Linked DNA regions of Cellulophaga sp. L1A9. The protein of the gene in region 1 binds, or shares a complex with, the protein of each later gene. Links are inferred from orthologs where the notes say so. Each region holds a gene or a part of one and is shown on either strand. Other genes may lie near its edges.

Region 1 (10,983 bases):
CTCAAAATTATCATCGTATTCATAAGTAACAATACTATCTGTTTGCTGTGTAGTCCCTTTTATCGCAAGACTTAACACTCCCGTAGTTTTTTCAACCAAAGTACCGACATCAATATTATTTTTTTTAAAAAATGAAAAGTCACTCAGAAATTCAGCTGCACTTTCTTTATTCTCAGCATTAGAAAAATTAGCATCTAAATACACCTGTAATGAAGCATCTGGAATATCTGAATGCTGAATTGTTGTATTAAACTTATTAGGGGTATCCGTATATATAATTCCTGATAAATAAGCTTTCCCATCATAGAAGTTTAAGTGTACTTGACTTTTGCCTTTTAAATACGTAATATGGTCGTCAGCGTCTTTTAAAATTTGTATATAAGGGTGGTCTGTTTCTGAAATTAGCTTCTTATTCAAGAGAACATCATCAAAAACTGACTTACATAATTCAAACGATTTTTTCGGAGCATAAGCTATAGCAAGAGTTTTATCATTCCAAGCATAAATAAGCTTTGTTTTCTCATCTAGTGCATACCTATACTCTTTTTCAACAATAACACAATTTCGATCTGCTAAGTATTTTTCAGCATACTTATTAAACGCTTCTACATCATTAATTGGCAGGGTTGTAAATAGTGTATTTTTCACATTCTTCATGGTATAAAAAACCAATGAATATGGTTTTAAATTTACACCCTTTTTAATGTTCTTTTTATCTTTTTTGTCCTTTGAATTATCTGAAAAATCTACGTGATCCCAATAAAACATTGGTGAAGAAAAAGCATCAACCAAAATAGTCTTTTGAAGATCATGCAAACCTATTTTTAGTACGCTCTCAGCATCTTCATGAATGCGATTTTTAAGAGAGGCAGATTTCTGGTACTGCACATAAATAAAATACCCTACCACTGCCAAAACTAGCAATGATAAGGTGATTTTTAAGAACTTTTTCATGAATTAATGTATTATTTAATCTACTAAAGCATCAATCATATTTAAAAAATAAGCCAAACTATTTTTGTGTCCTTTCCCTTCAGGTGTATTTAAAATCATCTCTCCCTCAAGAACATTACCTTTCATTTTACCTACTCTAAATTCTAAATCTTCTACATTATTAGAGATATAATCTAATTTTTCTCTATAAGAATTAGGAACCATATCTTCTGGAATATCCTTAGTAAGGCTTTTTCCGTTGATATAAATACTTCCTGCATTTTTAGAAATAAGTTTTTTGTGTCTTCCTGAAACCTTAGCATTATAAGTACCATTACTCATCGCTGTGATATCTGCCTTAGAGTTACTAATTAATAAGGTATTATCTTTAAACAACATGTTTACTGTAAATGGTGCATCAGGAATTTCAACTTGGTAGAATCCGTTTTCTGCAGTAACTGCTCCTTCTTTTATACCAATTTTCATGATACGGTTAAAGATCTCTTTCTCTTCTGAAGTAACCATCAAAATAAATTTTGGAATAGGCTCCGTCTTCGTTTTAGTAACCTCTATACTTTCATAATTTTCATCATAGTCATAGGTAGTATACGTTACCTCAACATTTTCTACCCCATTCATAACCAACAACATATCTCCACGAACCACTTTGGCGATAGCCTCTTCGTCTAATAAAATTGAAATTAATCGGGTTGCAATAGGTACAAAATCTTCTAAATGTTCTTTCTCTACACCTTCAAACATTGCATCTACTAATTTAGGGTATGCGCTTAAGGTGCCTTCTGTACTTGTATTTATTGAGAAATAACCATTCATGCTATCTTCATTAAAATACTTAAAAAAGTTTTTATTCATTTTACCATTGTATATGGCTCTTTGGTATTCTGCCATTTCATCATTCATGGTGTATACTGTTTTGATCGATGCATTTGTATCGTCAAAATTTAATTTAGAAGTTAAAGACATTCCTCCATATAATCTATCAAAATTAAACATATCATAAGGGTTATCACCATAATAGCCCCCTCCAAAATAAGAAGGTATTGCGTCTCTATATAAAGCCGTAAAATCATTGACCCAAACAGTAGCTTCATCTTTTCCTGAGCCTATACTCTTCACATAAGAACTATTCTTTAAAATACTTCCTTCAGCATAACTGCCTTTCATTATTTTCTTTGCTTTTTCAATAATAGAAGCTAAAGATACTAGTCTATCAGCTGCTCTCTTAGCTGCTCTTATTTCACGCTTTCTATCTTGCTCCTCATAGTAATCATCATTGTAATAACTAGAATCATCATATTCGGTAGATTCTATTACAGTTTCTTCTATTTCATCTACATAAATATCTTCTATAATTTCTGCAACCTCTTCAACTTCTGCAACACCATCTTCTGTGATAGTACCTTCGATATACAATCTTTCTACTTCATTTTCTGTATTAGACGTAATAGTCACTGTTTTACTTTGGCTGCCACTCTTATTAGAACTATCAAACTTAACCAAAATAGTTCCTGACTCCCCTGGTGCAATTTCTTCTGAAGAAAAGCTAGGAACGGTACATCCACAACTTGCTTTTGCATCTGTGATTACTAAAGCTGAATCTCCTGTATTCGTAAAATTAAACGTATGTTCTACCACATCGCCTTCTTTAATCGTCCCAAAATTATAGGTAGATTCATCAAAACTCAATATAGGGTAATAACCTGCCACTGCATCTGCAGCCTCTTCTACCGCTTCTACAGTATAATCGTAATCATCATAACCATACACATCGTCATAATTACTTTCCTCCTGAGCGATTGTAATTAATAAGGTATCGTCATTCCACATGGTTACCATGTTATCATAACTCTCTACCATATATGAAAGACCACCTTCATATTGAATTTTTTCTTTATCACTTTCTGATAAAAGACTAAAAAAACCGCGTTTATCTTTTAGTGGAACTAGAAAGCTATGTGTAAAAACACCTTCTTCTGTCTCCATAAAGTAATAGAAATTTGCAGACAAATCAATTCCCAGTGTTTCTAAATCAGTTACAGAACCGTCGGTTTTTCTTGACAATTCCTTTATAAACATCTTTCCCATTTTAGAATTTTCAAATTCTGAAACGGAAACTAAATCGGTAATATTTCTTCCTTTAAGAGCTATAACAACACTTGCATTCTTTGGCACTTTTGATATTAAATCTTGCGCAGAAACTACTAATGTAGCAAAGCAAAGAGTTGTAAAAAGTAATACTTTTTTCATTGAAAAGGGTATTTATTATGGTTGAACTATTTAGATAATTGTATTGTATTTGCCACACTTTTTTCTCCTAAAATAAGAGACATTGCATCTATTTTTAAAAAAACTGCTTTTTTGTTTGGGGCTATTTTTGCATTCCCATTAGAGCTGCTTTTAATTTCATTTTTAAAGCGGTAAATACTCGTAAAGGTTGCATCATTAAATATTTTCCGATCTTCTCCTTTAAGTCTATAAAACGTTTTTTTTATCTTGGCATCATAAGAAAAATAACGCTGAAAATTATTTGTAGCTGTATTGTATGAGAAATTAGTAGTATTGAAATTCGTTTTTTCTTTTTTGTTCTGTTGTTTTATTAGATCCTGAAAAACAGCATCTAAACTTGCCACCTTATCAAAATTACAGGAAAGTGTGAAAATATAATTTTCGTAATCTGTAGTCTTTTTAATATTTGTAATACCATTTATGGTTTTTAAATGATTCTCAGCATCTTTCAAGGCTAAGTTAATATCATCCTTAGAAGGAACTTTATAACCATTTACACTATCTAATAACATTACCGATGCTATTTTACTTTTACTTCTACTCAGATTAAAAGTAACCAACATAGTACCACTGCCATCAGCATTTAGATTTATCTCTTCCAAAACTTCAAAACAGCTTGTAAAAAGTAGCATTGAAAAAAATAGAATAAAATAGAATGTAGTTTTTCTAATCATATGCATATGTAATACTAGTTAAGTATGTAAACTTCTAATTATGTTACAAATTGTGTAAACTATTTTTTAATTTTCAGATTACTGTACAAAGAAATAACATAAAACAAAAACGAAATACCCTGAATACCGTGAATTTTAAAAGACGTAAAAAGCTGGTTTGAAATTCCGAAATAGCGAAAAAATAGTTGTCCTTAAGAAATAGCGCTTAAAAAAATTGCTCAAATAACAACTATAATCTATTGAATTTATGAGCACCAATCACTAACTCCTACAAATTAAACAACCACTTACAACATCTTATGTTGCATATTTTCTCAGGCCTTATTTCATGCTTCAAGATTTGCAGATAATGACTCAATACTTACAGAGCCATACTAAAGCAAGCAGTAAGTTTGAGTATAATTATTTGAAAATCAACGCCTAGAGGTTTAAATAATTGTATTAATAATAACAATAAACCTAAATTATTACATGATGAAAAAACTAAAAATGTTTACTTTTTTACTAGGAGGAATTCTCCTTGTAAACTGTTCTACAGAAGATCCTGACACTGCCAGTAACCTTGAGGAACTAGACGTATTAAAATTTTCTGCGACGCAAGCCTTTTTCGTTGGCGATAATCGCACCGATGCAACAACACTTAATGGTGGATATTGGTGGACCATCTATAAAGAAGGCGGCTGGGGTAAATTAAATTTCTCTGGTGCACAAACGTATCCTGGTAACTTTGAAATAGAATATAAGAACAACCAAGATATTGTTGGTGGTAAAGGCTGGGAATATGGGCAATGGAATAGAGTCATTAATTACAACATTGGAACCCTAGAAGGTTCTTACAAATTTGTTGGAGCTTATGGTTGGGCAAAAGCTACCTCTGGCGAATTAATTGAATATTATATTGTTGATAAGAAAAAGGGAAATGGAATTCCTGGAGTAAATAAAAATCAGGACTTTACTGTAAATAACAAAAATTACAGATTTTTAGTTCAAGATAGAGACGGACCCTCTGTAGAAGGTGATAAAAAGTTCAAGCAATTTATTTCTGAAAACAAAAACCCAAATAGTATTGCTTTAAATGTAGATCAGAGGATTAGCTTCCAAAAACATGCTGAACACTGGGGCACCTATGGTAACGAAGGCAGTTTAAATAACTGGGGTTGGTACCAAGTTTTTGGTATTGAAAGCTTTAACTACAATGCAAGTCAAAATGACGGTAATGGAAACTGGGGTAAAATAAATGCAACAATCTGGTAAACTAAATCTATAAAAGTGCCCGCAACAATTTTAGTTCGCCTACACTTAATCCTGCTTTTTTAAATGAAAAAATCTACAGTATACTTCTTATTTATTTCAACACTTCTTTTAAATAGCTCCTGCGCAGAAAAGAAGGTAGAACCTCTTACTCCCGCTAATTTTATTTTTGTAGAAGGAGGAATGATGAAAAATAAGAATTCTCAGTTGTATGGAATTAAAGGCAAAGTTCTTGACTTTTATATGGGTAAATATGAAATTACACAAAAAGAATGGAATGAAATTATGCCCAAAAACCCTTCCAATACTATAGGTGACAGTTTACCTGTTGAAATGGTTACTTGGTATGATTGTATCAGGTATTGCAATAAAAGAAGCAAAAAAGAAGGCTTAATTCCTTATTATGATATTGATACTACTAAAGACACTTTAGAGGGAGATATTCGTATAAATAGAAAAGCGAGCGGTTACAGATTGCCAACAGAGGTAGAATGGGAGTATGCTGCTGGAGGTGGGCAGCTAAGCAAAAGTTTTACATATAGCGGTAGTGATGTAATTGACAGTGTCGCCTGGACTTGGAAAAATACTGGCGATACTATTCTTTCTGGAAACTGGAATTACAGAAGTATGCAACACAATCATTGCTCTACTAAACCTGTGGGCTTAAAAAAACCTAATGAACTGGGTTTTTATGATATGACAGGCAATGTAATGGAATGGTGTGAAGAATGGCATGTAACGGAACATATCTCTAAAGGAACATACCGAACACAAAGAGGTGGCGGATGGATCAACATAGATGATTATGCTAAAGTAGCTCACAGAGGTTATAATGAAGCCAAAAGAAAAGCTATGGATCAAGGCTTTAGAATATGTAGAAACAAAGACTAAAATTTTCGCTTGAGCTTTTTATAGTACTTACAAAACAAAAACTCCGGCTATATGCCGGAGTTTTTTATACTATTTATTCCTTAGGAGGATCCATTTTAAAGTCTTCCATGAATTTGGTGGTGTAATTCCCCGCCAAATAATCTGGATGATCCATTAATTGTCTATGAAAAGGTATGGTTGTTTTTACACCTTCAATTACAAATTCATCTAAAGCACGCTTCATTTTATTAATAGCCTCTTCTCTTGTTTGAGCCGTAGTTATTAATTTTGCGATCATAGAATCGTAATTTGAGGGTATAGTATACCCGCTATATACGTGCGTATCTAAACGAATACCGTGACCTCCAGGAGTATGTAATGTTGTTATTTTTCCTGGTGAAGGGCGAAAATCATGGTAGGGATCTTCTGCATTAATTCTACATTCAATTGAATGTAACTTTGGCAAATAGTTCTTACCTGAGATTGGCACACCTGCAGCTACAAGAATTTGCTCACGAATAAGATCGTAATCTATTACCTGCTCTGTAATTGGATGTTCTACCTGAATACGTGTATTCATCTCCATAAAATAGAAGTTACGGTGTTTATCTACCAAAAATTCTATAGTACCTGCGCCTTCATATTTTATATATTCTGCTGCTTTTACCGCCGCTGCTCCCATTTCTTCTCGCAACTTATCTGTCATAAAAGGAGAAGGTGTTTCTTCGGTAAGTTTTTGATGGCGTCTTTGGATAGAGCAATCTCTTTCGGATAAATGACATGCTTTACCGTATTGATCACCCACAATTTGAATTTCAATATGACGTGGTTCTTCAATAAGTTTCTCCATGTACATACCACCATTACCAAATGCAGCTTTAGCTTCTTGAACAGCACTATTGTAAAGATCTTCTAATTTATCTTCACTCCAAACAGCACGCATTCCTTTTCCACCACCACCAGCGGTTGCTTTAATCATAACGGGATATCCCATTTTTTTAGCAATCTTCTTGGCATCTGCAACATCTTTTAATAAGCCATCAGAACCAGGTACACAAGGTACTCCAGCTTCTTTCATTGTTAGTTTTGCAGTAGCTTTATCACCCATTTTATCTATTTGATCCCCAGAGGCACCAATAAATTTAATATCGTGTTCTGCACAAATTCTTGAAAATTTAGAATTTTCAGACAAAAACCCATATCCTGGATGAATAGCATCAGCATTTGTAATTTCTGCTGCCGCTATAATATTAGGTATTTTTAAATATGACTCACTACTAGGTGCTGGGCCAATACATACTGCTTCATCTGCAAAACGTACATGCAGACTTTCTTCATCTGCTTTAGAATAGACTGCAACAGTTTTGATCCCCATTTCACGACAAGTCCTGATAATGCGCAGTGCAATCTCTCCTCTATTTGCAATTAATATTTTTTTAAACATCTTTTGAAATTTTATATGTTGAATCCTAAATTTTAAATGGATTTTAAATGGTTGAAGACAACCATTTAAAATTTAAGTATCTAAAATTTCTTATGATGGATCTACCAAAAATAATGGTTGATCAAATTCCACTGGTGAAGAATCGTCTACTAATACTTTAACGATTTTACCTGAAACCTCAGATTCAATATCATTGAATAATTTCATTGCTTCAATAACACAAAGTACATCTCCTTTGTTTATTGTACTCCCTACTTCAACAAAAACAGGTTTTTCTGGTGATGCTTTTCTATAGAATGTACCAATAATTGGAGACTTGATGGTAATATATTTATCATCATCATTAACCTCTGCTTTGGCTGCAATTTCTACTGAAGTAGCATCTTCCTTAGCAGGTGCGGCTGGCATCATTTGATTTTGTGCCATTGGTATTTGTTGAACATATGTAGTTGGTTCTAAACCAGCTGCCCCAGTGCGGATCGTTATTTTGATGTCTTCCATCTCTAATTTAACCTCGCTAGCACCAGATTTGGCTACAAATTTAATCAAGCTTTGAATTTCTTTAATATCCATCGAATTCTAGTTTAATATAATAGTTGATATTGTTATTTTGAGTTATATGCCCATTTTAAATATATAGATCCCCAAGTGAATCCTCCTCCGAAAGCAGCAAAAACTAAGTTGTCCCCTTTTTTTAATTGCTTTTCGTAATCGTATAATAAAAGCGGTAAAGTTGCCGATGTCGTATTGCCATACTTTTGAATATTCATCATCACTCTATCATGATCCAAGCCCATTCTATTGGCTGTGGCATCAATAATACGCTTATTGGCTTGATGTGGTACCAACCAAGAAACATCATCATGTGTTAATGAATTACGTTCCATGATTTCAGCTGCTGCGTCTGCCATTTTAGACACGGCAAATTTAAATACTGTTTTCCCGTCTTGAAAAATATAGTGTTGTTTATTCTTTACAGACTCTTCAGTGGCCGGCATTATAGACCCACCACCATTCATACTTAAATATTCTCTTCCATTACCATCAGAGCGCAAATACTCATCTTGCATTCCTAAACCTTCTTCATTGGGCTCAAAAAGTGCAGCACCTGCTCCATCTCCAAAAATAATACACGTAGTTCTGTCTTCATAATCAATAATAGACGACATTTTATCTGCCCCTATTAAAAGTACTTTCTTATACTTTCCAGATTCTATAAAACCTGCAGCCGTAGACATTCCAAACAAGAAACTTGAACATGCCGCTAGCAAATCAAATGCAAACGCATTAGTAGCACCTATTTCTGAGGCTACAAATGCAGCTGTTGACGCCACTAAAGTATCCGGTGTTGCCGTACCCACTAGTACTAGATCTATTTCACTAGGGTCTATACCCCTCTTTTTTATTAAATCTTCCGCAGCTTTAATAGCCATATATGACGTACCAACTCCTTCTTTTTTAAGTACTCTTCTTTCTTTAATACCTGTTCTAGTAGTGATCCATTCATCATTAGTATCTACTAGTTCTTCCAACATTTTATTCGTCATTACGAACTCAGGGACATAGCCCCCTACCGCCGTGATGGCCGCTGATAGTTTAGTCATTTAGAAACGTTTTTGTGCTTAAATCTTTAAAAAAGCAACAAATTTGGTGAAAAATAGTCAATTTTTGCGACTTTTTATCTTAAAAACTCTTGTTTTTAAAAATTTGAATTGCTGTCATAAAAAAACTCCCAACTTTTACAAGTGGGAGTCCATATACTTTCATCAGAAGTTAATTAAGCAACTGCTTCTTCTGTATTATCAATTAAAACTTGGCCTCTGTAATATAATTTACCTTCATGCCAGTGTGCTCTGTGGTACAAATGCATTTCTCCAGTTGTTGGATCTTTTGCAAGAGTAGGGGCAACAGCCTTATAATGTGTTCTTCTTTTATCTCTTCTTGTTCTGGAAATCTTCCGTTTTGGATGCGCCATTTTTAAAACTTATTTATCCGTTAATAACTTTTTTAATGAATCCCAACGAGGATCCGTTTCTTTATTTTTATTTTCTTTTACTTCCTTTGGATGTAATTTTTCTAGCTTTTCTAATGTTGCTGACTTTAAAGTGCCATCCTCAACTCCAGGATGTACTTTTTTAAGCGGCACAGCTAAAACGATCATTTCATAAACATATTGTGAAATATCTACCTGAAAATCCCCGTGTGGGAGAATCAGAATTTCATCATTGTCATCATTAAACTCTTCACCAAACTTAACTAGCAGCTCTAAATCAGCTTCTATAGGTTGGTCATAAGGCTCATTGGTAACATCACAATAAACGTTTACTGTACCCGTCGCAGCTATCTCTAACTCTAACATCGTACTAGATCTATTTAATATCACTTCTAATTGAATAGCAGCGTTATTAAACTCATCATATTCAAAAGATTCAAAGAACGTATTCTCTATTTCAAAATTAAATTCGTGTCTTCCCTGCTTCAATCCTGAAAAAGGAATCACAAACTCTTTATGCTTCTTCATGTTTGACACTTATTATTAGTGCTCCTGCCACGTAAAGGCGGGTGCAAAGATACTATTATTTTACTAAAACCCAACTTTTTAGCTTATTTTGTAAAATAGCGTTTAGAGGCTGTATTTACTACTATAATCAGCTAAAAATTATTTCTCGCCCAACTTATTTATCTAAATTCTCGTTTTAATCTTGACTTTTTAAGTGGATTTGCCGTTAGCTCGCTATATTCTTTTCTATTTCTAAAAATTTCTATCGCCTTAAAAACAGCTTCCTCAAAAGAGCTATGATCTGCCTTTCCTTTTCCTGCAATTTCATATGCAGTTCCATGATCTGGAGAAGTACGCACTTTATTTAAGCCCGCAGTATAATTTACTCCTTTTCCAAACGATATCGTTTTAAACGGAATTAAACCTTGATCGTGGTATGCTGCTAAAATAGCATCAAATTTCTTGTAACCATCAGAACCAAAAAAGCTATCTGCTGCATAAGGGCCAAAAACCAAATGACCGGCCTCTGAAAGCTCGTGTATTGCTGGCTTTAAGGTATCATCATCTTCTTTCCCTATAATGCCATTATCTCCACTATGCGGGTTAATCCCCAATATTGCAATTTTTGGCTTAGAGATACCAAAATCCATTTTCAAAGAATTTTCTATGGTAGCTACTTTACTTTTAATTAATTCTGGCGTAATAGCCGTCGCAACATCTTTTACCGCAATATGATCTGTAAGCAACCCTACTTTTAAATCGTCTGTGATCATGAACATTAAACTTTCTCCTTCCAACTCTTGTGCAAGAAAATCTGTATGTCCTGGAAAATTAAAATCATCAGCCTGTATATTGCTTTTATTTATTGGAGCCGTTACCAAAACATCTATTGCTCCTTCTTTCAATGCTTGCACTGCAGCTTTCAATGATTTGATAGCAAAATCTCCAGCCTCTTTAGTGGCCTCTCCAAATTTAATATTCGGAATTTCGCGCCATACATTAAC
Region 2 (10,867 bases), 1.0 Mb from region 1 along the record:
GGTCGTAGCACTACACACTAAATTTTTAATCCCAAACCAATCACACAGCCGTATTATAGTTCCTAAATTCCCAGGATCTTGAACAGTATCTACCGCGACAATCCAATCATTCAGCTGAATGGCACCTACTTTTGACATTTTAAACACTCCTAAATACCCATTAGGGGTATTCAAAGAGCTCATCTTCTTTAAATCAGCCGCCGAGATTAATTCTGAAATTTCTTCATTATCTGAAACAAAACCTGCATCTGTACTAAACACCTTATAAACTTCAAAAGAAGATTTTAAAAGCTCTTGAATCGTTTTTAAACCTTCTACTACAAACAATTGATGTTGAATTCTATTTTTTTTAAGCTGAAGGCTTTTTATAAGTTTTATTTGGCTTTTACCAACCATACAAATAACGTATTTTTGATTTTCTTAGAATCTAAATTAAGTTTGAAAAATAACAGCACAAAAATAGTCTTATTATTTTTAGGTTTAATCATCGTGTCTTGCAATGCGTTAAAAAGAGTAGAAGACGATGAGCTTTTACTCATAGATAACACAATACTTGCAGATGGTGATAAAATTAAAGACGAGAATGTAAAAAGTCTTGTTATTCAAAAACCCAACAGTTCTTTGGCGGGATACCCTTTGCGCTTAAACCTGTACAATTTAGCAAAACAAAATCCAGATTCTTCCTACCAAGCTTGGCTTCACAAAAAAGACAAACGCGAGGAAAGGTGGCGCAAACTTATTTCACAAAAACAACTAGACAGCCTTGGCGAATCTTTCATGGTCAAAGGGTATAGCGAGTGGTTTAAAAAAATAGGAGAAGCTCCTGTTATTATAGATACAGCAAAGACCACCAAATCTTTAAAACGGATAAAAGCGTATTACGGCAATAGAGGCTATTTTAATGCCACAGGAAACTTTACGATAGACAGCACTAAAAGAAAGAAAAAAGCGGCCATTACTTACGACTTACAATTAGGTAAACCCTTTATGATTGACTCTACGTATAGCGTCATCGCGTCGCCTGCAATAGATTCTATATACCAACTTAATAAGACAACATCTGCTGTAAAAAACAAAACTCAATTTGATCTTTCTAACTTTACACAAGAAAGAGAACGATTAACAGAGTTATTTAGAAATAAAGGGGTTTATAATTTTCAAGAGAGTTCTATTAGTTATGACATCATTACAGACACCATAGCAGCAAAAGACGATCAAGAAATGATTATTGCTTTAAATATTGACAATTTAAAAACAAGAGGGGACTCTACTAAAACAGCATACAAAGTTTATAAATTTAGTAAAGTAAATATTTTTGCAGATCATCTCTTTGCAAACAATCCTAAAGAACTAGACTCTGTAAATTTTAAAGGCTTTACCATTTATTATAAGGATAAACTCAACTACAAACCCAAAGCCCTTACCGATGCAATTTTCATGGAAAAAGATAGCGTCTACAGAGATATTAATAGATTACGTACTTACAGGCAAATAAATAACTTAAATAACTTCAAGTATCCTAACATTGAAATCATAGCAGATAGCAGCAATGCATCATTAGCATCTAACATTTATTTAACCGCGCGTGATAAGTATTCCTTGAGTTTTGATACCGATGTTAGCAGATCAAACATTCAAGACTTTGGTATATCCTTCACCCCAGCGTTGAATATTAGAAACCTATTTAAAGGAGCAGAAAATCTAAGCATTTCAGCCACTGCAAATATTGGCGCATCAAGCGATCCTAATGTATCAGACCGTCAGTTTTTTAATGTACAAGATTTTGGTGGTGATATTGCATTAGATTTTCCACGTATCTGGTTCCCGTTTATCGATACCAAAAAAATTATACCTTATTACATGCTTCCAAAAACTAGAATCTCCATTGGAACGAGTTTTCAGCAGAATATTGGTTTAGACAAGCAAACATTAAATAGTGTTTTGGGGTATAGTTGGTCTCCTAACACACAATTAAAACACAACATTGAACTTCTTAACATTCAATATGTGAAAAATGTAAATATTGATCGGTATTTCTATGTTTATCAAAGCTCTTTTTCTAGATTAAACACTATTGCTGATCAAGATATCTATGAAACAGACACCAATTTATCGCAAAATTATGAACCTGTAGGTGAAGATGGTGATTTTAGACTTACTATACCTGAGGGAACTACTGGTTTTACAAAAGCAATACTGGACGAGGAAGTAACCTCATCAAGCGATGATTACGAAGAGGTACGTAGTATTGAAGAAAGGCGCGAACGTTTAACGCAAAACAATTTAATATTTGCCACCAACTATACGTTTTCAAAAAACAATCAAACGAGTTTAACAGACAATAGCTTTCATCAATTTAAATTTAAAATAGAAGGCGCTGGTAATTTACTATCCCTTGCAGCTACCGGCATTCCTTTTAACGAAGATGAAGATGGCAACAAGCTTGTATTTAGTGTTCCTTACTCACAATATTTAAAAACAGAATTTGACTATATTAAACATTGGGATTTATCTGAATCTAAAGTTTTAGCTTTTAGAAGCTTTATGGGTATCGCTATTCCTTACGGCAACTCTAATAGCATTCCGTTTTCCCGTAGTTATTTCGCTGGTGGTTCTTATGACAACCGCGCTTGGAGCCCTTATACATTAGGACCTGGAAAAACGGATAATTTAAATGATTTTAATGAAGCGAATTTCAAATTAGCGTTTAACCTTGAATACCGATTTCCTATCGCTGGAAATATAAAAGGAGGTCTGTTTGCAGATGCAGGTAATATATGGAACGTTTATGATAACGTTGAAAATACCGATGCCACGTTTAACGGAATAAGCTCCTTGCAGGACATTGCATTAGGGACAGGTTTTGGTATCCGTTATGATTTTACTTACTTTGTTTTTAGAGTAGATTTAGGTTTTAAAACATACAATCCCGCTGAAGAACTATCAAAAAGATGGTTTAGAGACTATAATTTCGCAAATTCTGTGTTACAAATCGGTATTAATTATCCATTTTAAAATACAGGTATAACAACTAAAACGTTATCGCGAGAGAATAAGAACCTCAGCACACTGTTTGAAGATAAAAAGGAGACACTCTCTTAAATATTTTATTACTTTTGTTATTCAATATTTCAATTACTAATTCAAGAAAATAATAATTATGGCTCATAATATAAAACCAGGCGTTGCAACTGGAGACCAAGTACAAGAAATTTTCGACTACGCAAAAGAAAAAGGATTTGCTTTACCAGCAGTAAATGTTATTGGTTCAGATACTATTAATGCAGTTCTTGAAACGGCAGCAAGTTTAAACGCACCTGTTATCATTCAATTTTCAAACGGTGGTGCTCAATTTAATGCAGGAAAAGGCTTATCAAACGACGGTCAAAAAGCAGCTATACAAGGTGCAATTGCAGGAGCTAAACATATACATCAATTAGCAGAGGCATATGGTGCTGTTGTAATTTTACACACGGATCATTGCGCTAAAAAACTATTACCTTGGATCGACGGTCTTTTAGATGCTAGTGAACAACATTATAAAGAAACTGGAAAATCTCTTTTCAGCTCTCACATGATTGATTTATCTGAAGAGCCTCTTGAAGAAAATATTGCTATCTGTAAAGAATACCTTACTAGAATGGCAAAAATGGAAATGACTTTAGAGATTGAATTAGGGATTACTGGTGGTGAAGAAGATGGTGTTGATAATTCTGATGTAGATGATTCTAAACTATATACACAACCAGAAGAAGTAGCTTATGCTTATGAAGAATTATCAAAAGTAAGTCCTAGATTTACAATTGCTGCTGCATTTGGTAATGTCCATGGAGTATACAAGCCAGGGAACGTAAAATTAACTCCGAAAATTTTAAAAAATTCTCAGGAATACATCACTAAAAAATATAACGTAGAGCACAACCATATTGATTTTGTTTTTCATGGTGGTTCAGGATCTACAGTTGAAGAAATTAGAGAAGGAATTAGTTACGGTGTTATAAAAATGAATATTGATACAGATTTACAATATGCATTCTTAGAAGGTATTCGTGATTACATCCAAGATAAAAAAGACTACTTGCAAGCACAAATTGGAAACCCTAATGGTGCTGATGAGCCTAACAAGAAATTTTACGATCCAAGAGTATGGTTACGTGAAGGCGAAAAAACATTTGTTACGCGTTTGAAAAAAGCATTTGCTGATTTAAATAACGAAAACACGCTATAGTGTACAGTTTAACTAACTCAAAATAATATCCGTTTAACTAAATATTCAATGTATGTCGTCTTGGTTTAAAAGAAAAGAAAAAGGAATACAAACTGCAACGGAGCAAAAAAAAGATACCCCAAAAGGGTTATGGTACAAATCACCCACTGGTAAAATAGTTGAAGCTGATGAATTAGCTAAAAACTTTTATGTAAGCCCAGAAGATGATTACCATGTAAGAATAGGAAGTAAAGAGTATTTTGAAATTTTATTTGACGACAATAAGTTTAAAGAAATTGACAGCAAATTAACGTCTAAAGACCCTTTAAAATTCGAGGATACTAAAAAATACGCAGACCGTTTAAAAGCAGCACAAGCAAAAACAGGTCTAAATGACGCTGTTAGAACCGGTATCGGTAAATCTTTCGGGAAAGATGTTGTCGTTTGCTGTATGGATTTCGCTTTTATTGGCGGATCTATGGGAAGCGTTGTTGGAGAAAAAATTGCACGTGGTATTGATTATGCTATCAAAAAGAAATTACCATTTGTAATGATTTCAAAATCTGGTGGTGCACGTATGATGGAAGCAGCACTTTCATTAATGCAATTAGCAAAAACATCTGCTAAACTAGCACAGTTAGCAGAAGCCGGTTTACCTTACATTTCATTATGTACAGATCCTACCACTGGTGGAACTACCGCTTCTTATGCAATGCTTGGTGATATTAATATTTCTGAGCCAGGTGCTTTAATTGGTTTTGCAGGCCCAAGAGTTGTTAAAGAAGCTACAGGAAAAGAATTGCCTGAAGGTTTCCAAACTGCCGAATTTGTAATGGAACATGGCTTTTTAGACTTTATCGTTCACAGAAAAAATTTGAAAAAGAAAATTAATCTGTATATCGATTTAATTCAAAACAACCCAGTTCGCAAAGAAGAGTTGAAATCTGCTTAAAAAAAATATCGCTATTTGTAATGATTTATTACAAATAGCGATTACTTTTTATAACGCAAAAATGCTCGCTCACTACACGTCTTAAGCTTTTTTGTAGCCATACTTTAGCACATTAGCAGTACTCAATTTTGCAAAACATCTTTGATGTAAAACTAAATTTATCACTCCTGCGCTCTATTAATTTCAAAAACACCTACAACCTCTTTTGACTTAGAATTAGGTTTTTTTTGATACTCATAAACTTCTAATTCTCTATAACCCTTTGTTGCTAAGATTAAATCTTTCTTTGAAAGCCTAAACACTTCTTTAAGACCAAAGGTATAAGTACTATATTTTTTGTCTTTCAAAAACTCAAAACCTACGGAGTCTCTTGAAATATAATTTACGCTATAATCTATTTTACTTGATGAAGAAAAATGTGACGGTTTATAGTTCACAAAATAACCATTTTCATCAGTAACTTTATCAAGGTAAATAGTTTTAAACGTATACAAATCATTTATTTGAGGATTCTTCACTAATTCCTTTTTTAAATCCACACGATTATTTTTCACAATATCTCCTTGAACTTCATCTATAATTTTATCTACACTTAGATACACACCAAACATAAAAAACACCAAGAAGGGTAACGTAATCAATATCAATCCAAAATAACTCCAAATCGGAGTGCGTTGTTTGATTAACTTTAAATCAATTGCAGCGCGCATCGTTGACGTAGTTTCTGTAATTTGCTTGCCCGTATGACTATCTTTTATGATCCAAAATTTATCTACTGGAATTAACGGGACAAACCAAAAATGAAGTATTTTTTGAAAAATAATGAATGTCATGTTAGCATGCGCATCTTTTAATCCAACCTCTTTAGCTGTATAAGATTTAATCTTAAGAGAATACGTTCCAAATTTTACAATAAACATAACTTATTTTTATATTTAACGCTATATTCATCTATTCTAGTACTTTACTTCCTTCTGGTTTTAAAAATCAACTCAAAACACCCCTTATCCGTAAAGAAATATTCAAATCCGCATACATACACCAATAGCTTTGGAGGTTGATTACGATGATGATTTAAATTTTCTATTTTCTAGAATAAGATTGTCGTAAAATAATTCTATATTTGCAAGCTGATTGAAAAAATCAATCATATACATAAAAATCATTTAAAAATAATATTGGAATGTATTTAACAAAAGAAGGAAAAGCTGAGCTTTTCAAAAAACACGGTGGCGAAGAAAAAAACACTGGTTCTGCTGAAGGGCAAATTGCATTGTTTACACATCGTATTGAGCACTTAAGTCAACACTTAAGAACTAACCGTAAAGATTATAACACGGAACGCTCTCTAGTAATGTTAGTAGGTAAAAGAAGAAGCTTATTAGATTATTTAATTAAGAAAGATATTGTAAGATATCGTGAAATAATTAAAGAATTAGGCATTAGAAAATAATTTTCGAAGGGGGAAAGCTTAGCTTCCCCCTTTTTTAATACAACAAATTAGTTTTTGATGTATCTTTACAAAAAGTCCTTAACTAACAATTTAAGGCAGCAGACAAAAAGCTTGCATATAGTTTTTCATTGGTCACACCACTACAACAGCACAACAACTGTCCGTCTTATATAAAAGACAAAAAGATCAAAGTTTAACTAACTTGTAAAAACAAGTTGCAAATCAATTTTATGATTCCAAAAGTATTTAAAGAGGTTATTGACCTTGGGGACGGTAGAGAAATTTCTATCGAAACCGGAAAATTAGCAAAACAGGCACACGGTTCTGTTGTTGTTCAATCAGGAAACTGTATGTTATTATGTACTGTAGTTTCTAATTACAAACAAAGCGATGTGGACTTTCTTCCACTTACTGTAGATTACAGAGAAAAATTTGCTGCTGCAGGTCGTTACCCAGGTGGTTTCTTTAAAAGAGAAGCAAGACCAAGTGATGGAGAGGTATTAACAATGCGTCTAGTAGACCGTGTTTTACGTCCTTTATTCCCAAAAGATTACCATGCAGAAACACAAGTAATGATACAGTTAATGTCTCATGACGAAAATGTTATGCCTGAAGCTATGGCTGGTTTGGCTGCTTCTGCTGCAATCCAATTATCAGATTTCCCATTTGAATGCGCTATCTCTGAAGCTAGAGTTGGTCGTGTTAATGGCGAATTTGTAATTAACCCAACAAGAGCACAATTAGCAGAATCTGATTTAGAGATGATGATTGGTGCTTCTGCTGATTCCGTAATGATGGTTGAGGGTGAGATGGATGAAATTTCTGAAGAAGAAATGGCTGATGCTATCAAATTTGCTCACGAAGCTATTAAAGTACAAATTGCTGCACAATTACGTTTAGCTGAAGCTTTTGGAAAAAAAGAGGTTCGCGAGTACGCAACTGCTGAAGCAAATGAAGAATTAGAAAAAAGAATACACGATTTAGCTTACGATAAATGCTATGCTATTGCTAAGAAGGGAACTTCTAAAGCAGAACGTAGTGCTGCATTTGCTGAAGTAAAAGAAGAAGTAAAAGCCTCTTTTACAGAAGAAGAAATGGCAGAATTTGGTCACCTTGTAGGAGGTTACTATAGTAAAGCTGAAAAAGAAGCTGTTCGTGAATTAACATTAAGCGAAGGTTTACGTTTAGACGGTCGTAAGACTGATGAAATTAGACCAATCTGGTGTGAGATAGATTATTTACCATCTACACACGGTTCTGCTATTTTCACACGTGGGGAAACTCAAGCTTTAGCAACCGTAACTTTAGGTACTTCTAGAGATGCTAACAAAATAGATATGCCATCTCACGAAGGTGAAGAAAACTTCTATTTACATTATAACTTCCCTCCTTTTTGTACAGGTGAAGCTAGACCACTAAGAGGAACTTCTAGAAGAGAAGTTGGTCATGGTAACTTAGCACAACGTGGATTAAAAGGAATGATTCCTAGTGATTGTCCTTATACTGTACGTGTTGTATCTGAAGTATTAGAATCTAATGGTTCTTCTTCTATGGCAACTGTTTGTGCTGGTACAATGGCTTTAATGGATGCTGGTGTTAAAATGAAACGTCCTGTTTCTGGTATTGCTATGGGATTAATTTCTGATGGTGATCGTTACGCTGTATTGTCTGATATTTTAGGAGATGAAGATCACTTAGGAGATATGGACTTTAAAGTAACTGGTACTTCTGAAGGAATTACTGCTTGCCAAATGGATATTAAAATTAAAGGATTATCATACGAGATTTTAGTGAATGCACTAAAACAAGCGCGTGATGGTCGTTTACATATTTTAGGTAAAATTACTGATACGATTTCTGCTCCAGCTGAAGATGTTAAATCTCACGCTCCAAAAATGGTAACTAGACGTATTCCTAATGAATTCATTGGTGCTTTAATTGGCCCAGGTGGAAAAGTTATTCAGGAAATGCAGAAAGAAACTGGAACAACTATCGTTATTAACGAAGATCCAGTAACAGAAGAAGGTATTGTTGAGATTTTAGGTGTAGGACAAGAAGGTATTGATGCTGTTTTAGCAAAAATAGATTCTATTTTATTCAAGCCTGAACTTGGTAAATCTTACGAAGTGAAAGTAATAAAAATGTTAGATTTTGGTGCTGTAGTAGAATATGCTGAAGCTCCAGGAAACGAAGTTTTATTACATGTATCTGAACTAGCTTGGGAACGTACAGAAAATGTTTCTGACGTTGTTAATATGGGTGATGTTTTTGAAGTGAAGTATTTCGGTGTAGATCCTAAAACTCGTAAAGAGAAAGTATCACGTAAAGCTTTATTACCAAAACCAGAAGGGTATGTAGCGAGACCACCAAGAGATGACAAACGTTCTGGTGGACGTGACAATAGAGGTAGAGATAATCGTGGACGCGATGACAGAAAACCTAGAGAAGATAAAAAAGAAGATTAATTCTTTTAACGCTTTATAAGTACAAAACCTCATAGCTACAAAAGCTATGAGGTTTTTTTATTATAGGCACCTTTAAATTTATTTTATAGAGGCTGCATCAATGATATTACTAAAGTGCGCTCTTTCTCCCGTAGCCGTCCAAAAGTTATACGTACTCTCTGAACTAGGGATACCTTGCTTAAAAAAGTCTTCTAGAGACGTTACAACTTCCTCTTTTTTAGTATCATCTATAGCGTTTTCAGGGCTAATAATTACCGTTAATGCCGTAAATTCCTTTTGAGCATCTTCATAAGAAGGCACCCTTTTACCATTTGCAGCTATTAATTCTTGTGCTGTATATGTTTTTATCTCATCTGCTGTAAATTCACCCGCTCCATTACCTGCAACCGGATTTATAGCCACTTGAATAGATGCTAATTCATTTTCAGGAATTAATCCCATTAGATATAATTCTACATTACTATAAGGAATACTATTGCCTCCATTAGCAAAAGTCCCAAAAGATGTTCTTCCAGCAACCGTTCCTTTATACGTATTATCACCTAAATCTTCAAGAGCATCAAAACCTCCTAACTGCCCACCCGTACTCGCATAGCCCCAATGACCACTTACCGTTGTCGCTATAAAACCTTTGTTCGCCCATAAATGAGCAATTTCATGTAAAAAAGGTCCAGATTGAACAAATTCTGTTCTAGGCATAAAAATTACTCCGTTTAGCCTACCCCCAGATCCGAAACTAGAAGTAGCATCAAATACACTCCCACCAAGTCCTTGAATGCTATTTTTAGCAGGAGTATTAATACCATAAGCAGTATCCTCTGCTTTTACGGTTTCTACCGCAAGAATAACAATTAGATCATAATCATCATTGAAATGATTATATATTTCTTTGGTGATGTCACGAACATCTCCTTCTTCATTAATATACTTCTCATAGTCGGCCGCTGGAAGTGTGTAATTTACAAAAGCCTTGCTGGCATCAACGATAAGATTATCGGTCAAAAAAATAGTTCCAGCATCATCAACAGTATCATCCTCATTAGCTGTATCCCCATCTGCACCTATTTCTTCTTGGGCTACAGGTTCATCCATTACATTTTCCCCATCACTACTGCATGAAAAATTAAACAACACAACAAGCAAAATTGCTGATAAACGTGTAAAATAAAAATTTAGAACTCTCATAAAATAGTGTATAAATGATAATTTTGTTACGCTCAATTTTGAAAATCGAAGGACTATACCACAACGAGAACAGAACTATTTTATTTCTTCATTACGGAAATTAACCTAAAATAATATGGTCTCTTAATTTGGTTTGATAGGCTTTTTCTATATTGCATTAATTTCACAACCATAACAATGCATTACCAGCACCATAAAAGATTTATAAGCAGAAAAACATACCTCCTATTTGTATTTCTTATCATAGGAATACATATTTCTACAGCACAGACACAAGAAGAGGTAGCTAAACATCAGCAGATAGAAGTACTATTACAAACATCTAAAAAATTAGCTCAAACTGCCATAGACAGTTCTTTCTTCTATGTTGATAAAGCACTACAAACAGCAAAATTAATTGGCAATGACACTTTACTAGCAAAAGCCAATATACAGAAAAGTAGCCTCCATATTTTTAAAAAAGAATTCAGTAAATCAGACGCTCTTTTACAAGAAAACCTTAAAAAAGAACTTCCTAAACATTTAAAGGGATTAACACTACACAATCTTGGTACCATACAGTATTACAAACAAGACTTTGAAAAAGCACTAAGGCTTTATTTACA

Evidence for each region.
Region 2: the proteins of accC (region 1) and accD are in contact, whole or in part, in a solved structure (PDB 8UXZ), measured with the Escherichia coli proteins. The link is inferred for Cellulophaga sp. L1A9 from one-to-one orthologs.

The regions. Positions count from the first base shown.
Region 1 is NZ_CP047027.1:1,711,495-1,722,477, forward strand. The notes cover bases 5,305-8,296. They hold accC (acetyl-CoA carboxylase biotin carboxylase subunit), read right to left. Parts: upstream 7,480-8,296; coding sequence 6,130-7,479; downstream 5,305-6,129. Other genes in these bases: GQR94_RS07340 (SUMF1/EgtB/PvdO family nonheme iron enzyme), read left to right, coding at 5,305-6,056; accB (acetyl-CoA carboxylase biotin carboxyl carrier protein), read right to left, coding at 7,570-8,052; GQR94_RS07355 (beta-ketoacyl-ACP synthase III), read right to left, coding at 8,085-8,296. Outside these bases: GQR94_RS07320 (hypothetical protein), read right to left, coding at 1-954; GQR94_RS07325 (DUF1573 domain-containing protein), read right to left, coding at 970-3,201; GQR94_RS07330 (hypothetical protein), read right to left, coding at 3,228-3,914; GQR94_RS07335 (glycoside hydrolase family 11 protein), read left to right, coding at 4,386-5,168; more of GQR94_RS07340, read left to right, coding at 5,232-5,304; more of GQR94_RS07355, read right to left, coding at 8,297-9,083; rpmF (50S ribosomal protein L32), read right to left, coding at 9,257-9,454; GQR94_RS07365 (DUF177 domain-containing protein), read right to left, coding at 9,464-10,000; 4-hydroxythreonine-4-phosphate dehydrogenase PdxA, read right to left, coding at 10,159-10,983. UniProt on the Escherichia coli protein: This protein is a component of the acetyl coenzyme A carboxylase complex; first, biotin carboxylase catalyzes the carboxylation of the carrier protein and then the transcarboxylase transfers the carboxyl group to form malonyl-CoA.
Region 2 is NZ_CP047027.1:2,761,712-2,772,578, reverse strand. The notes cover bases 3,344-6,219. They hold accD (acetyl-CoA carboxylase, carboxyltransferase subunit beta), read left to right. Parts: upstream 3,344-4,280; coding sequence 4,281-5,159; downstream 5,160-6,219. Other genes in these bases: GQR94_RS12030 (hypothetical protein), read right to left, coding at 5,321-6,079; fbaA (class II fructose-bisphosphate aldolase), read left to right, coding at 3,344-4,228. Also shown: GQR94_RS12050 (RNA methyltransferase), read right to left, coding at 1-396; GQR94_RS12045 (BamA/TamA family outer membrane protein), read left to right, coding at 331-3,015; more of fbaA, read left to right, coding at 3,161-3,343; rpsO (30S ribosomal protein S15), read left to right, coding at 6,343-6,612; GQR94_RS12020 (polyribonucleotide nucleotidyltransferase), read left to right, coding at 6,843-9,077; GQR94_RS12015 (hypothetical protein), read right to left, coding at 9,156-10,262; GQR94_RS12010 (tetratricopeptide repeat protein), read left to right, coding at 10,440-10,867.